Regions from separate parts of the Thalassotalea aquiviva genome, predicted to be linked through region 1. Evidence: predicted binding sites of a transcription regulator. Region 1 holds the regulator's gene; the other holds the start of a gene.
The links. Region 1 encodes LexA, which represses DNA repair genes until DNA is damaged. Its sites were predicted from a motif close to TACTGTATNNNNATACAGTA; they were not measured.
Positions count from the first base shown of each region.

Region 2: recN (DNA repair protein RecN) is a predicted target of LexA. The motif match lies at 2,057-2,076, and genes of this name have one in related genera.

Region 1 covers NZ_CP166961.1:3,027,609-3,031,044, forward strand. Annotated here, with positions in the region: gene ACAY00_RS13520 (helix-turn-helix domain-containing protein) at 1-148, opposite strand, end outside; gene ACAY00_RS13525 (helix-turn-helix domain-containing protein) at 642-1,100, opposite strand; gene lexA (transcriptional repressor LexA) at 1,529-2,146, shown strand; gene coxB (cytochrome c oxidase subunit II) at 2,787-3,436, shown strand, end outside.
Region 2 covers NZ_CP166961.1:786,658-790,093, reverse strand. Annotated here, with positions in the region: gene ACAY00_RS03565 (HD domain-containing phosphohydrolase) at 1-105, opposite strand, end outside; gene grpE (nucleotide exchange factor GrpE) at 306-926, opposite strand; gene nadK (NAD(+) kinase) at 1,080-1,955, shown strand; gene recN (DNA repair protein RecN) at 2,103-3,436, shown strand, end outside.

The DNA of each region.
Region 1 (3,436 bases):
AAGCAATAATTTTATTTAATTCTGGGATACTGTTTGCACTTTCCCATTTTGAGATTGATTGTCGAGACACCTGCATTTTTTCTGCAAGCTCTTCTTGTGACCAGCCCGACTGCTTCCTTAATCTGATAATTTTTTCAGCCAATATCATAGCTTATATTCCTTTGTCACTGATTGAGCTTTGAGCATAAAAAATAACTCGGTTGCAAACCAGCAACTCGAGTTGGTATTTTGTCAACGAGCAGTTGCATAATCCCTAAATGGTTGAAACGAACATTACCCAAGTCATTCATTGAGCAAATTTTTACCATCATATGAGCAATACTGGCGGTGTGCAAATGCACATGTATTGCTGAAATGTGAAAGCGTTTACAAACATTTCTACAATGACTTTCCTTATATTTTACGCTTAAAGCGCCTTCCTGCGACGTTGAAAATCAAATATGCATGTTGGCAGTGCGACCAAATGCAGCTAATTTGTCTTGCCTTAATAAAACGAAAAAGCCCTCTAAGGGGCAATCAAATTTCACTATTACCAAGCAGGCAAGGCGCTTAAAATCGTTAAATGCGACAAGAAAAAGTTAACGGTAACCGTTACCAGTCAACAGTTCTCGCTTCGACTTAAAAACGGAACGAAAGGTTTCTTATAATTTACGCCCTAACTTTTTTTCAATCAGTTTTTTTTCCCAATCGGGGGAAAAAAAACGCACTTTTTCAAAGGCTATAAGGCCTTGGACAATTAAAGCAACACCGAGGCCGCCAAAAAGGATATAAAATTTCGGCTCATCATAAAACTTAATAGAAAAAACGAGCGCTAACACTATATACACCAGTGCAAATTCATAGAATTCCTTAACACGTTTCACATACAGCATAGCTTTTTGTTCATCTGACTTTACATTAACGTCGTGATTCATCATTGTCTCCTTGGGTTGTATCATTGAAAGATCTACCTCAAAAACAGATGCTAGGGCTTTACATGTTTCTATACTTGGGTTTTGTCCTTGCTCGATTCTCTGAATAGTTCGAGGCGTGACTCCTGCCATTTCAGCTAATTGGCTTTGCGTCCAGCCTCTCTGTAACCGAAGTTTTCTAATAATCATGCTTACCCTTTTTTATATGCATTGAAATTTATTTTTGAGGAATTCCATTCTTAACAAAAAACGTTTTAAAGCAAACGACATGGCCATGACAAAGACCAGACACTAAAGCGACATCCCTTTAAAATCAGCAATTTAAAACAAAATAATTTTGACGTATCAGTCAAATCTAAGCTAAAAAAATGCCCTGTTAATTTGCCTAATCCGGTATAACATAACAATTTAATCACTGGTAGTGAACTGCCTATGCTAGCCAAAACAGACAATCAGTAAATTAAGACAGCATAGGGCTCAGTTTATTTTGCTTGGATTATTTTAGAAATAAACTGGATTACACAAAATTCCAATTTAAACATAAATTACCTGTTGCGATAATTATTTAGCTGTATATACTGACAGTATCTAGCACTGTACAGATAAACAGGTCAACTATGCGCCCTCTTACCAAACGACAACAACAAATATTCGATTTAATTAAAGAAAAAATCGCTGATACAGGTATGCCACCAACACGCGCTGAAATTGCCGAATACTTTGGTTTTAAATCTGCCAATGCTGCTGAAGAGCACTTAAAAGCATTAGCCAAAAAAGGTTTTATTGAAATTATTCCGGGAACCAGTCGCGGCATTCGTCTGGCCGAAGAACATATGCAAGAAGATGAAGGTTTACCGTTAATTGGTCGGGTGGCTGCCGGTGAACCAATTTTAGCGCAAGAGCATGTCGAGCAACATTACCAAATTGATGGTAATTTATTTCGCCCCAGTGCTGACTACCTATTAAGAGTTAACGGCGAGAGTATGAAAGATATTGGCATCTTAGATGGCGACTTACTGGCCGTGCATCAAACCACCAACATTCATAATGGTCAGGTTGTGGTTGCTCGAGTGGAAGACGATGTCACCGTTAAGCGTTATAAGCGTGAAGGTAACGTAGTTTACTTACACGCCGAAAACGAAGATTTTTCACCGATTGTTGTCGATTTAACCACTCAAGCATTTCATATTGAAGGCATCGCCGTTGGCGTCATTCGAAACGCCGACTGGATGTAACCAGCCTAAGCTTGTTTAATATCATGGTGGGACCGTCTCTATACCCACCATGTTTCCTACTTTCTCTGCTAATTATTGTTTTTACTCTCTTTCTTCCGCATTTAATAAACCCATAATTATTTAACCTTTTTATTACAAAACACTAGATCTTGATCAAAATTTAAGTAATTCTAGAGTGGAAAGTAAACAAAAGTTATCTTGGGCTTTCCCTAGATGCCATAAAAAAGGATTCATTCTCTGACGTTTTGTTTTTGTCTAAACCAAATTTGTCAGCAAAACTGCCCAAGTTTTGTTTTCGATTGAGGTGGTTTAACAACAGCAAGGCCAAAACAACTGGACATTTTATGCTGCTCGACCAAATTTGGTACGGGTCGCTTTGATTACGGTTGGGGGTGAAGACATATCAGCAATTGTTGATAAAAAACTAGGTTCAGCCACTGCCTTAAGCAGAGTTGAAGTAGACATAAATATAATAATAAGTTACGGAAATGAAGCATCGAATGTAGCGTAAAGCTATCGAGGTATCGGTTATTTTTTCTGTATTTTCTGTGCTAATAAGCAAAGGAGATGTCGAGTGAAAAGACGTAACCTAGGTTGGCTGTTTTTGGGAACTTTGTTTTCCAGCTCAGCTTGGGCCGACATGCAATTGAATTTAACCCAAGGGGTAACAGACGTTAGCCAAGAAGTCTATTCATTGCATATGATGGTCATGTGGATTTGTACTGCCATTGGTATCCTCGTTTTTGGGGCCATGTTTTGGTCAATGATTTTTCATCGCAAGTCCAAAGGTGTTAAACCCGCCTCTTTCCATGAAAGCACCAAAGTCGAAATTCTTTGGACCGCTATCCCAATCATTATATTAATCGCCATGGCTTGGCCGGCCACGAACACCTTAATAAAAATGGAAGACAACAGTGAATCTGAGTTAACCATTCAAGTGACTGGCTCGCAATGGAAGTGGCATTACAAATACTTTGACCAAGACATTGAATTTTATTCAGTCTTATCAACACCCAAAGAGCAATTTGATAACCGTGAAGGTGTGCTTGCAGATAAAGGCCAGCACTATTTATTGGAAGTCGACAAGCCTTTAGTTATCCCGACCAACCGCAAAGTACGTTTTTTGATCACCTCTGACGATGTTATCCATTCTTGGTGGGTGCCCGCTTTTGCAGTTAAACAAGATGCAAACCCAGGATTTATTAATGAAGCATGGACCAAGGTTAACGAGCCTGGTATTTATCGCGGCCAGTGTGCCGAGCTTTGTGGTAAAGACCATGGTTATATGCC
Region 2 (3,436 bases), 1.1 Mb from region 1:
TGCGGCTTTAAGCTGGTAAAATGGTTTTAGCAGTGCGATTAACAAGTCAATATTATCGGGGTTATCATCAACAATAAGTACCGATTGTTTTTGCTCTAAATGCATGCAACCTCGTTAACAGTTGGGGTTAGCCTTAGTCAGTAAAATGAAACGCCTAAAACCAAGGGGTAAGATAAATTTAACAATAGCAAGAGAGCTGACTTATTCAAGTGGGATGGGGATATTGATAACGCTAAAACGACAACCAATACAATCAAAAAAGAGCAGATAAACTGCTCTTTTTAAGGACGATGTGACCGATGACGTTATTTGGCAACCATAACCATGGCTGGACGAATTAAACGGCCATTTAATTCATATCCTTTTTGCATCACCGCGATAACCGTATTCGCTTCGACCCCTGCCACTTCTTGCATGCTCATAGCTTGGTGTAATTCTGGGTTGAAAGGTTGATCTTGAGGCTCAATGGCTTTTACCCCAAACTTATCTAAAGCGGCCAATAAACCCTGTAACGTTAGGTTAACCCCTTCGTAAGTGGTTTTTTGCGCTTCGTCTTCAGAGTCAATTGTCGCTAAGCCACGCTCTAGGTTATCAACGACGGCTAACATTTCACCGGCAAATTTTTCTAAAGCAAATTTTTTCGCTTTATCGACTTCTTGTGCACTACGACGACGCATATTATCAACTTCGGCTTTTGCTCTGATCACCGAATCTTGTTGTTCAGCAACTTTCGCAGTCGCAGCAGCAAGCTTTTGCTCTAACTCAGCGATTTTTTCTTGTTCAGGGCTAAGTGCAGCTTCTTCTGTTTGCGCTTGTGCTACTTGCTCTTCTGTATGCTCTTGTGTTTCAACTTGAGTTTGTTCTACTTCAATCTCAGCGTTTTCTGTAACGGCTTCTTCACTAGGTTTGGTTGACTCAGTTGTCATTGATAACTCCAATATAAATCTCAATGAGGGTAATTATGGGGACATAAATAAAGGATTCAAGCATAATTTTTAACTAATTATAATGCGATCCCTTTACAAACCACAGATAACAGGTAAAACTGCCAGTAAGTGTTTTTAATCCCCGCATGGTAAATGACTAAAATATATAAAAAAATAGGATTAATAGGGAAGCCCGATCACGACGGTGCTTTAGCCACAATATCCATTCTTTTTCAGTACTTACAAAGCCAAGGTTACCCCGTCATCGTGGAAGAAAAAGTGGCTAGACAGTTAGATTTACCAAATCCGGTGCAGATCACCGATATTGGTGAGCAAGCAGATCTGGCGATTGTCGTCGGTGGTGACGGTTATATGCTGGGTGCTGCTCGAGTGTTATCTTGTTATGACATCGGGGTGATTGGCGTGAACCGAGGCAACCTTGGTTTTTTAACCGACTTAGCGCCAGATAACCTTTTACCCCCATTAGAAGAGATTTTACAGGGTAAATCAAAAACCGAACAACGCTTTTTAATTCATGTTGAAGTATATCGCCATGGCATGCTAAAAAGCAGCAACAGTGCGGTTAACGAAGCGGTATTGCACCCTGGTAAAGTGGCAAGCATGATGGAATTTGCGGTGCACATTGATAATATGTTTATGTTTTCTCAGCGCTCTGATGGCATCATAATATCGACACCAACAGGATCCACAGCCTATTCAATGTCGGCAGGAGGGCCAATTATGAGCCCAACATTAAATGCCTTATCTTTAGTCCCCATGTTTCCGCATACCTTAACCAGTCGCCCAATTGTGGTTGATGGTAACAGTGAAATTAAAATCGTAACGGCAACCAATAATCACGAAGAGCTGCAAGTAAGTTGCGATGGACACGTCATTTTAGCGGTGATGCCTGGAGATGAAATCATCATCAAAAAGAGCGAAAATTTATTGCAGCTTATTCATCCCCTTAACTACGATTATTATAATGTATTACGAAGTAAATTGAGTTGGGGCAATAAAATATACTAGCCCATTCAAATTTGCCAAACGCCCCTTGTGTTTGCAACCTTTCAACCATCGTTGCGGACAAAATTTAAGCTTGCATTGATTAAATAACCCTGTAAACTAATTACTGTATAAATAAACAGTAATTAGTTTTTTAATTAGGGTACGGCCATGATTGTAAGTTTGTCGATAAAAAACTTCGCCATTGTTGACTATGTTGAAATAGACTGGCAACGCGGTATGACGGTAATAACCGGTGAAACAGGTGCGGGTAAATCCATCGCCATTGATGCTTTAGGCCTATGTTTAGGCGATAGAGCTTTAGCCAATGCTGTTCGCCCTGGTACTGAAAAAGCCGAGTTAATAGCATGTTTCGATTTAACCAATAGCCCTTCTGCTCGCCAGTGGCTCAATAACCAAGATTTATTAATGGAAGATGAATGTATTATTCGTCGGGTGATAAATAAAGAAGGACGGTCAAAAGCCTATATTAATGGTAGCACCGTGCCCTTAGCCTTATTGCGCCAATTAGGCCCACTATTACTTAATATTCACGGCCAACATGATCACCAATTATTGATGAAAAACAATGAACAACGTCGATTACTGGATGATTATGCCGACCATCAGCGGCTGTTAAATAATTTGCAAGACAGTTATCGTCAATGGCGACAATTGCAACGAGAAATAGACACTCTTGAACAAGCCAAACAACAGCGGGCGGCGCAAAAAGAATTATTACGGTATCAGGTTAAAGAACTGGATGAATTTAATTTACAAGAATTTGAGTTTATCCAGTTAGAGAATGACTATAAGCGAAACAGCAATGCCCAACAACTCATACAGCTATCGAGTCAGTGCATTGAGCAATTATCAGCAAATGAAACCTTTAATGTATTAGCTAACTTACAACGCTGTAATGATGAGCTAAATAAGTTGGCGGAAATAGATATTGATGTAAAAGCCATTGCCGAACTGATAAACAATGCATGTATTATGGTAGAAGAAGCCGATCGAGATCTTAATTATTACCAACAAAGCATTGACATTGATCCGCAATCGTTTGCCCTTATCGAAGAACGCTACTCAAATGCAATTAGCTTGGCGCGAAAACATCAAGTTGCGCCAGAATTGTTGGCACAACATCATAGTGCATTAACGCAACAGCTTGAGCATTTAACCGACGATGACAGTCGCCTTGAACACATCTACGATGAGCTTGAAACTTGCTTGCAAAATTACCAACGAGCCGCAGAGAAGTTAAGCAAAAGCCGCCAAAAATCAGCCAAAGTGTTGGCGCAAAAGATCACCGCAAGTTTGCATCAACTTAATATGCCCAACGCACAATTTAAGGTACTGATAAAGCAAGGAGAAAATCCTCTGCCCAATAGAGACGGTATCGATATAATCGACTTTGTTGTTAGCATGAACCCTGGCCAGCCCCTAGAGTCGATTCATAAAGTCGCATCGGGTGGTGAGTTATCTCGAATTAGCCTAGCGATTCA